Regions from separate parts of the Streptomyces cinnabarinus genome, predicted to be linked through region 3. Evidence: riboswitches for the same ligand, from Rfam matches in the RefSeq annotation. Region 3 holds a riboswitch; each other region holds the start of a gene.
The links. A riboswitch is a leader RNA that binds a small molecule or an ion and turns the genes downstream of it on or off. The one in region 3 is predicted to bind cyclic di-AMP.
Positions count from the first base shown of each region.

Region 1 (3,262 bases), 1.0 Mb from region 3:
AGGAGCTCGCCCGGTTCGCGGCCGAGGGCCCGACGGCCGAGGAAATGGAGCGCGCCCAGGCCCAGTTGGAGCGCGAATGGCTGGACCGGCTCGGCACCGTCGCGGGCCGCGCCGACGAACTGTGCCGCTACGCGGTGCTGTTCGGCGACCCGCAGCTCGCCCTCACCGCCGTGGGCCGGGTGCTGGACGTGACCGCCGAGGAGGTCCAGGAGATCGCCAAGGCCCGGCTGCGCCCCGACAACCGCGCGGTGCTTGTCTACGAGCCGACCGTCCCCATGGAGACCGTCGAGGAACCCACCGAGGACCTGGAGTCCGCGGCCACCGTGGAAGCAAGCGACGAGAACGAGGAGACGGCCAAGTGACCGAGCTCGCCCCGATGGAGTTCCACCCCCAGCCCCAGGCGGGTGAGGCGAAGGTCTGGGCCTTCCCGGCGCCCACGCGCGGGACCCTCGACAACGGCCTGACCGTGCTGCGCTGCCACCGCCCCGGCCAGCAGATCGTCGCCGTCGAGGTGCTCCTGGACGCCCCCCTGGAGGCCGAGCCGGCCGGCCTGGACGGCGTCGCCACGATCATGGCGCGCGCCTTCTCCGAGGGCACCGACAAGCACACGGCCGAGGAGTTCGCCGCCGAGCTGGAGCGCTGCGGCGCCACCCTCGACAGCCACGCCGACCACCCCGGCGTGCGCCTCTCCCTCGAAGTGCCGGTCTCCCGGCTGCCCAAGGCACTCGGACTGCTCGCCGACGCCCTCAGGGCGCCCGCGTTCGCCGACAGCGAGGTCGAGCGGCTGGTCCGCAACCGCCTCGACGAGATCCCGCACGAGCTGGCCAACCCCTCCCGGCGCGCCGCCAAGGAGCTGTCCAGGCAGCTCTTCCCGGCGACCGCCCGCATGTCCCGCCCGCGCCAGGGCACCGAGGAGACCGTCGAGGCCATCGACTCCGCGGCCGTACGCGCCTTCTACGAGCGGCATGTGCGCCCCGCCACGGCCACCGCCGTGGTCGTCGGCGACCTCACCGGCACCGACCTGGACGCGCTCCTCGCCGACACCCTCGGCTCCTGGACCGGCTCCTCGGCCGAGTCGCGGCCGGTGCCCCCGGTCACCGCCGACGACACCGGCCGGATCGTCATCGTGGACCGCCCCGGAGCCGTCCAGACGCAGCTGCTGATCGGCCGCGTCGGACCCGACCGGCACGACCGCGTGTGGCCCGCGCAGGTCCTCGGCACGTACTGCCTCGGCGGCACCCTCACCTCCCGCCTGGACCGCGTCCTGCGCGAGGAGAAGGGCTACACCTACGGCGTGCGCTCCTTCGGGCAGGTCCTGCGTTCCGCCCCCGACGGCAGCGGCGCGGCGATGCTCGCCATCAGCGGTTCCGTCGACACGCCGAACACCGGTCCCGCCCTGGAGGACCTGTGGAAGGTGCTGCGCACCCTCGCCGAGGGCGGGCTCACCGACGCCGAGCGGGACGTCGCCGTGCAGAACCTGGTCGGGGTGGCGCCGCTGAAGTACGAGACGGCGGCCGCCGTGGCGAGCACCCTGGCCGACCAGGTCGAGCAGCACCTGCCCGACGACTACCAGGCCACGCTGTACCGCCGGCTCGCCGAGACGGGCACCGTGGAGGCCACCGCGGCGGTCGTGAGCGCCTTCCCGGTGGACCGTCTGGTGACGGTGCTGGTCGGTGACGCGGCGCAGATCAAGGAGGCCGTGGAGGCCCTTGGGATCGGTGAAGTCACCGTCGTGACGGCCGAGTAGACACCTCCTCGGATGTGAACGCGCGGTCACGCGCGTGTGGGGCCCTGGTGACGGAAGCGCCACCAGGGCCCCTTTATGTCCGAATTGGGGGAGAGGTTGCCTGTCTGACCTGTGGCATGCGCTACAAAAACAGTGATCCGTTTGGGAATTGAAAGTTGCCCCGATTAGCGTCATGCGGGCTGTCCGTCAGGCAGTGCGCCGCGACCGCGGCACCGGACAGTCATCGCCGAGTCCCCCTACGGCGCGAGCCAGGGGAGCCGGGGACCCACCGCAGTCCCTGGGGTGAATCGGGCGCCCGCGCGTAGTGCGAGGGGGTCCGTAGGAGACCTTCCTGCTCCGAACCCGTCAGCTAACCCGGTAGGCGAGAAGGAAGGAAAGGACCAGCCACTACATGGCGTTCACCCGCGCCACCGGGAAGCACCGCCGTCCCAGCCGGATGCAGCGCACGACCGCCCGCGCGGCGGGCGTCGCGGCCCTCACCACCACCGGCGTCGTCGGCACTCTCGCGGCCGCCCCGGCGCTCGCCGCCGAGGTCCCCGCGGAGCAGACCGGTCTCACCCCCGTGATCACCATCGGTGACTCGGTAGCCGACCAGATCGACGCCCAGGCCGCCGCGCAGCAGCAGGCGGCCGTCGAGGCGGAGGCCAAGAAGGAGGCCGAGGAGGCCGCGCGCAAGCGGGCCGCCGAGGCCGCCGAGGAGGCCCGCGAGGCCAAGGAGCGCGCCGCCCGTGAGGCCGAGCGCAAGCGCCTGAACACCTTCGTCTCCCCGATCTCCGGCTCCTACGTCTCGACGAGCTACAAGGCCGGCGGCGCCGTCTGGTCCTCCGGCAGCCACACCGGCATCGACTTCCACGCCTCCAGCGGCACCTCCGTCCACTCGGTCGGCACGGGCACCGTCGTCGAGGCCGGCTGGGGCGGTGCCTACGGCAACCAGATCGTCATCCGGATGCATGACGGCACGTACACCCAGTACGGGCACCTGTCGTCGATCGGTGTCGCGGTCGGCCAGAGCGTCACCCCGGGCCAGCAGATCGGCCTGTCCGGTGCCACCGGCAACGTCACCGGGGCGCACCTGCACTTCGAGGCCCGCACGACCGCGGAGTACGGCTCGGACATCGACCCGCTCTTCTACCTCCGCTCGCACGGTGTGAGCCTCTGACGGCATCCGCCACCGCTTACCGGAACCCCGGCTCCCAGAGTCGGGGTTTTCGGCTTTTACCGGGCCCTGTTGTCCAAAAAATATCCATGGATTCCGGCCCGCCATCGGAAATTCCCGCTCATTGCCATAGAGTCGATGAACACGTCAGCCATCGACGTTTCACGGGGATTAAAGCGGAGGTCGGTCATGCGTGTTCCGGCGCAGTCGGTATGCACGGCGATCCGGGACGACATCGTCGCCGGAGTCCACGAGCGCGGCGGCCGGCTCACCGAGGAACTGCTCGCCCGCCGCTACGGTGTCTCGCGCGTCCCCGTCCGGGAGGCCCTGCGCACACTGGAGGCGGAGGGCTTCGTGGT
Region 1 is NZ_CP114413.1:6,632,138-6,635,399, forward strand. Features, by position in the region: gene STRCI_RS30105 (M16 family metallopeptidase) at 1-362, shown strand, start outside; gene STRCI_RS30110 (M16 family metallopeptidase) at 359-1,747, shown strand; cyclic di-AMP (ydaO/yuaA leader) riboswitch at 1,962-2,125, shown strand; gene STRCI_RS30115 (M23 family metallopeptidase) at 2,139-2,906, shown strand; gene STRCI_RS30120 (GntR family transcriptional regulator) at 3,093-3,262, shown strand, end outside.
Region 1: linked by a shared signal. The riboswitch ahead of STRCI_RS30115 (M23 family metallopeptidase) and the one ahead of STRCI_RS34450 (LysM peptidoglycan-binding domain-containing M23 family metallopeptidase) in region 3 are both predicted to bind cyclic di-AMP.

Region 2 (3,262 bases), 6.3 Mb from region 3:
CGCGGGCACCGGCACCGGGTCCGCGGGCTCATAGGTGTGGGTCAGCGCCAGATCGATCTCCCCTGCGGCGACCGCGGCGACCCCGGCGGGCGGCTCGTAGTCGGCCACCGTCAGTTCCACGTCCGGGTGGGCCCGGCGGAACGCGCTCAGTACCGGCGGCAGCAGATGGACGCCCGCGGTCTGGAAGGTGCCGAGCCGGAGCGTGCCCCCGGACAGCCCGGTGAGCCGGGCCAGTTCATGCCGGGCGCGCTCCAGTTCGTCCAGCACCCGGCGGGCCCGCGCCACCAGCAGTTCGCCCGCGCCGGTGAGCCGGGCCCCGCGATGGTGCCGGACCAGCAGAGGTGTGCCCGCCTCCCGCTCCAGCTTCGCCAGCTGCTGGGAGAGCGCGGGCGGGGTGTAGCCGAGCCGCTCGGCGGCCCGGGTGATCGAACCGGCCTCGGCGACCGCCACGAGTGCGGCGAGCCGGGTGGGGTCGTACACGGGAGACTCCCTTGGGGCTCGGGCGCCGGGCCGGAGACTAAAGCATTGCTTAAGGCAGACCCAGAATATTCGAAGTACCTGCTGAAGGCTTCCGCACGGCACGCTGGCCGTATGGACGGACAGCTTCTCGCCTTCACCGGGGTCGCCGCCGGCATGGTCGCCATGCCCGGGGCCGACTTCACCGTGGTCGTACGCAACGCCCTGGTCTCGCGCCGGGCCGGGATCGCCTGCGCGCTCGGCATCACGGCCGGGCTGATGCTGCACACCGCGCTGGCGGTCGCTGGGGTGGCGGCCGTGCTGACCGCGGTCCCCGCACTGTTCCGAACGCTTCAACTGCTGGGCGGCGCCTATGTGCTGTACCTGGGCGCACGCACGCTCCGGGCCCTGCGCCGACCGCGCCCGGAAGCTCCCGAGGAGACCTCCGTCGCCGCGCGCCCGCTGCGGCAGGGCTTCGTCACCAACGCGCTCAATCCCAAGGCGCCGATCACGTTCCTCAGCCTGCTCCCGCAGTTCGTGCCGGCAGGCTCTCCCGCGCTGCCCCGGACCCTGCTGCTGGCACTGATCGTGGTGGTGCTCGCCCTGCTGTGGTTCCCGGCCGTGGCGCTGCTGGTGGACCGGCTCGGCCGGTGGCTGCGCAGGCCGCGGGCCGCCCGGCGCGTGGAAGCGGTCACCGGCGCCGCCCTGACCGCCCTGGGCACGGTCCTGCTCCTCGAAGCCGTCACCTGAGCGACCGTCAGGGGCGGCGGCGTGTCAGGACGCCGCCGCCCCCCTCGGGCCGCCGGTCAGCTCACCCGGCCGTACCAGACGCTCTTGGTCCAGATCTTCTGCAGCCTCACCACATCCCCGGTCTTCGGGGCGTGCCAGATCTTGCCCTTCCCGGCGTAGATGCCGACGTGGTAGATGTTCGACCCCGAGTGGAAGAACACGAGGTCGCCGGACTTGCGGCTCTTGGACGAGATGTGGCGCGTCTTGTTGTACTGCTGGGCCGCCGTACGAGGCAGCTTCTTGCCCGCCTTCTTGTACGAGTACAGCGTGAGCCCGGAGCAGTCGAAGCGGTGCGGCCCGACGGCGCCCCACTTGTAGGGGGAGCCCTTCTTGGAGGCCGCGACCTGGAGTGCCTTCGTCGCCGGAGTGGCCGCCTGGGCCTCGGCGGAGAGGCCGGGGGCCACGATCGAACCGCCCACGGCGGCGATGGTGAGCGCCGAAGCCGTACCGGCACGGGCCATCAGCGACGGGACACGATTGAGCGCAGTCATGCGCAACCCTTCGTCAGCCGCCTGTGAAGGATGACCTGTCGGATTCGGGCTGGCGAAGTTGCCCGGCCGCGAAAAGCGGCTTCACCCCAAGGGCTGCTCGGCGCGAACCTCCGTGCCGGCGACCCGTCGTGCCTGGGTCCTCCACTCCTGCCGATCCACTCCTGTCGACCGGTCGTCCGGGCGGCGGCAGGACTCGGCGTCCGCCCGGACCGCCCCGCCGCTGTGGCGGGGGCTTGTCGTCAGACAGGGATCTTGACTCACTGATGTCCGAAAATCCCAATGGAACCGGGGATTTGTGGTGTTACTCACCACTCACCCGTTCGGGTGGACACTGCTCCGTTCGAACGATCGTCGAGGGCCCGGGGGATGCCCGGACCAGGCACGGAACGTCCATTTCGGTCCTGGGGCTACGCGCGTTGCGCAACCCTGACGGGTCGGCAAAAGGAGGCGCGGCTACGCCAAAAGGGGGTACCTCGTTTGGTCCGTTTCAACTCCGGGCCGGACGAGTCGAGATGGCGGCGGGACGCCCGCACCGCGCTCACGTGCGTCAACTGTCCGAGCGCGGCGGCACCGTGACGCGAGCCGCGCGGCGCTGTCCGTCCAGGGCACGCGGCGCTCGCGCCGGCGCGTCCCGCAGTGCCTATGACACCGGGGCGAGTTCCCGCTCCGGTGTCGGCTGGCTCTGCGTACGGGACTTCAGCAGGGCGCCGAGCACCACCGCGCCCAGGCCCAGCGTCGCCCACCACGTCAGTGTCAGCACGGGGCCGGTGGCCGCGGCGCCGTCGAAGAACGCCGTGGAGCGCAGCGCCGTCGCGCCCGCGCCCGGCGGCAGCCACTGTCCGATCGCGCCGACCGGCTCGGGCAGCAGCTCCGGCGCCGAGGGCGCGCCGGAGAAGGGGTTGCCGAACAGCATGACCAGGCCCGCGGTGATCCCGATCCCGGCGGGGCCGATCAGGGCGGCCAGTCCGGCGACGGCGGCGCTCACCGCGAGGGTCGCCAGGCCGAACACCCCTGCCTCCGCCCACCAGTTGCCGTCGACGACCGCCAGCCAGCTGTGGGCCACGGCCGCCGCGGTGAGGCCCACCAGCGCGGCGGAAGCGGCCAGTGCGGCCACCGCCCGGCCGCCGCGCAGGCCGAGCAGGGTCACCACCGCGCCCGCCGCGATACCGGCCAGCGCGAGCGGCAGCACGCCGGCGTTGAAGGCCGCGCCCCGAGGGTCATTGGCGGGCGCGGGCACCACGTCGACGGTCCGGACCTCGCCGCCCGCGGCGGCGGCCTGCTGCTGGAGCAGCTGAGCCACGACCGGACTGCCCGCCGAGGCGGTGAGCAGCGAGGTGCCGTCCGGTGTCACGACGATCGCGCCGTATACGGACCGGTCCTCGACGGCGTCCCGGGCGGCGGCCTCGTCGGCGTAGTGGTGGAGCTCGAACGCCCCCTCGTGCCGGGTCAGTTGGCGTTCCACCTGGGCGGTGGCGGTGGCCGGGCCGGCCACCCCGAGCGGCAGGTCGCGGGGTGCGGTGCGGGCG
Region 2 is NZ_CP114413.1:1,362,504-1,365,765, reverse strand. Features, by position in the region: gene STRCI_RS05810 (LysR family transcriptional regulator) at 1-480, opposite strand, end outside; gene STRCI_RS05805 (LysE family translocator) at 592-1,206, shown strand; gene STRCI_RS05800 (C40 family peptidase) at 1,263-1,736, opposite strand; cyclic di-AMP (ydaO/yuaA leader) riboswitch at 1,740-1,867, opposite strand; gene STRCI_RS05795 (ABC transporter permease) at 2,377-3,262, opposite strand, start outside.
Region 2: linked by a shared signal. The riboswitch ahead of STRCI_RS05800 (C40 family peptidase) and the one ahead of STRCI_RS34450 (LysM peptidoglycan-binding domain-containing M23 family metallopeptidase) in region 3 are both predicted to bind cyclic di-AMP.

Region 3 (3,262 bases):
GTGCCTGGGCGGTCCGACCCCTTCACACACCGGAGAGATGCCATGAGCGGTAGCGACATGGAGGAGAAGTTCCCGCGCGCCCTGTGGGTCCGCCTGATCATCTACATCGCGGTGGGGCATGTCTTCGCCGCGTTCATCTACTTCCTGTTCGAGGTGGGCGCGAAGCAGTAGCCGCCCGGTCCTGCGTCAGTCGAGCAGGCGCTCGCGCAGCCGCTCCCGGACCTCGGGAGTGACGCCCAGCGCCTGCTCCAGATAGGTGTCGACACCGCCCCAGTTCTCCTCGATCGTCTCGAAGGCCGCGGTCAGGTACTCGGCGCGCGCGTCGAAGAGCGGGCTGAGCAGCTCCATGACCTCGGGGGTGTAGCTGTTGTTGCGCTGCACCTTGTAGCGGCGGTGCTTGGCGTTGGACTCCAGGTAGTCGGCGAGGATCGCCTCCCGCTCGACGCCCAGGGCGAGCAGGGTCACCGCTATCGACAGACCGGCCCGGTCCTTGCCGGCGGCGCAGTGCATCAGGGCCGGGACGCTGTCCTCGGCGAGGGAGTGCAGCACCCGGGAGTGCTCGGTGGTGCGCTCCTTGATGATCATGCGGTACGACTCGATCATGCGGTTGGCGGCCTTGCCGTCGTCCAGGATCTCCCGCAGCTGCTCGATGTCGCCGTCGCGGACCATCTTCCAGAACTCGGCGCCGTCCGCGGGGTCGGACAGCGGCAGGTTCACATTGCGCACCCCGGTCAGCTCGACGTCGGGGCCCTCCAGCTTCTGGTCCGCGGCGTTGCGGAAGTCGAAGATCGTGTGCAGGCCGAGGGTGTCGAGGAACGTCGCGTCCTCGTCGGTCGCATGCGCGAGGTGGCCGCTGCGGAACAGCACACCCTGCCGTACCCGGCGTCCGTCCACGGTCGGCAGTCCGCCCACATCGCGGAAGTTGCGAACTCCGGCCAGCTCCGGCTCGGTCGACGGGACCTGCTGCGTCACTTGGGCTCCTCCCACCGGTCCGTCCGGCTCGGCACGCCGACGGGCACGCCACGACGATACGACATCGAAACCGGCCACCCATGGAATATGCCAAAACGGGCGAACAGTGCCAATATCCGCCCGATTCCGTTCTGTCCGAATTGCAGCCTTCATTCCAACTCGCTCTGGAATAAAGGAGTCTGGAGCAACGTCACGTGAGCAGCGTCATATCAGTGACAGTGCGTCGTCCGTCATGTTCACGTAATTCATGCGCTTTTCAAGGGTATTTACGGGAGTCGATCTCCCCCTAATGCACGGAAAGTGACTGGGAATTCTTACTAGGGATCAAGAAGGACGCCTTCGCGTGGAACCTTCTGCTTGTCCCTTTGCGTCTTGGTCGCTTACGTTCGCCACCAATCCGAGCGGACGCCTAATCCTGCCGCCGCTCGGGATCCGCACACTCACCCGTGCACGGCAGGAGCGGGGGACCCACAGGCACAACCGCCTGGTCCGGTCTCCGGAACAGGCTCGGGGTCAAGTCGCGCCCAGCGCGCGGCCGGACATCTCCAGTCCGAACCCGACAGCTCACCTCGTAGGCGCCGGAGAGGAATTCGCCATGCCCGCGAAGGGTAAGCACCGCCGTCCCAAGAGCCTGCGCCTCACCCGCTCGATCGCCGTCGCCGGAACCGGTGGCGCCGCGCTCGCCCTCCCGCTTCTGGGTGCCACCGGCGCCCACGCGGCCCCGGCGCAGTCGGTTTCGGAAAAGGCCGTTCAGTCGGTCCAGTCGGTCCAGTCGGTCGACAAGAAGACGGCCGAGAAGAAGGCCGCCGCCAAGAAGTCCGCCAAGCAGAGCACCAAGACCTACACGGTCCGCTCCGGCGACTACCTCTCGAAGATCGCGGACGACCAGAACGTCAGCGGTGGCTGGCAGAAGCTGTACCAGGACAACCGCACGGCCGTCGGCACCGACCCGTCGCTGATCCACCCCGGCCTGAAGCTGTCGATCGGCAAGAAGGCCGCCACGACGGACACCGCCGAGAAGCCGGCCGCGAAGTCCTCCACCAAGTCGTCCTCGTCCTCCTCGGGCGCCACGAAGAAGACGTCGCAGTCCGCCACGGCTTCCCAGTCCTCCGCCTCCCAGGCGCAGCCGGCCGCCCAGGCCGCCCCGAGCACCGTCAACGGCTTCTCCGCCCCGGTCTCCGGCGCCGGTGTCGGCACCTCCTACAAGGTCGCGGGCAGCATGTGGTCCAGCGGCTACCACACCGGCGTCGACTTCGTCGTCCCGACCGGCACCTCCCTGAAGGCCGTGGGCACGGGCACCGTCGTCTCGGCCGGCTGGGCGGGTGCCTACGGCAACCAGGTCGTCATCCAGCTCGCCGACGGCCACTATGCGCAGTACGCCCACCTGTCCTCGCTGTCCGTCTCCAGCGGCCAGTCGGTGACCGCGGGCCAGCAGGTCGGCCTCTCCGGCTCGACCGGCAACTCGACCGGGCCGCACCTCCACTTCGAGATCCGCACCACGCCGGACTACGGCTCGGACGTCGACCCGGTCGCCTACCTCAGCTCGAAGGGCGTCTCCATCGGCTGACGAACCCCCGCCACACCGGCAACCTGCCTGACACGCGGCCGAAGGCCGGACCCCTGATCCCCGGGTCCGGCCTTCGGTGTTTATTCCGGAGTTGGCCAAGGCTTTAGGCGTGGCTTATCTCACCGCCCGTCAACCCCTGCCTACGGTCGCGTAGGTCACATTCGAGGGTGAATCATGAGCCGATGTGGCAGACGATTCGAAGAGTGACAGCAAGGCAGTGATCGGGTCGTACGTGGCGGTGGGGGACAGCTTCACCGAGGGCGTCGGCGACCCTGGCCCGGACGGGGCGTTCGTCGGCTGGGCCGACCGGTTCGCGGTGCTGCTCGCGGACCGCCGGCCCGAGGGCGACTTCGGCTATACGAACCTGGCGGTGCGCGGGAAGCTGCTGGACCAGATCGTCGCGGACCAGCTCCCCAAGGCCCGGGAGCTCGCCCCGGACCTGGTCTCCTTCTGCGCCGGAGGCAACGACATCATCCGGCCCGGCACCGACCCCGACGAGGTCGCCGAGCGGTTCGAGCGGGCCATCGCCCAGCTCACCGAGACCGCCGGGACCGTCATGGTGACGACCGGCTTCGACACCCGTGGCGTGCCCGTGCTGAAGCATCTGCGCGGCAAGATCGCCACGTACAACCTGCATGTGCGGTCCATCGCCGACCGGTACGGCTGCCCGGTGCTCGACCTGTGGTCGCTGAGGACCGTGCAGGACCGGCGTGCCTGGGACGA
Region 3 is NZ_CP114413.1:7,637,959-7,641,220, forward strand. Features, by position in the region: gene STRCI_RS34435 (helix-turn-helix domain-containing protein) at 1-46, shown strand, start outside; gene STRCI_RS34440 (DUF6126 family protein) at 43-171, shown strand; gene STRCI_RS34445 (tyrosine-protein phosphatase) at 187-972, opposite strand; cyclic di-AMP (ydaO/yuaA leader) riboswitch at 1,404-1,563, shown strand; gene STRCI_RS34450 (LysM peptidoglycan-binding domain-containing M23 family metallopeptidase) at 1,568-2,539, shown strand; gene STRCI_RS34455 (SGNH/GDSL hydrolase family protein) at 2,757-3,262, shown strand, end outside.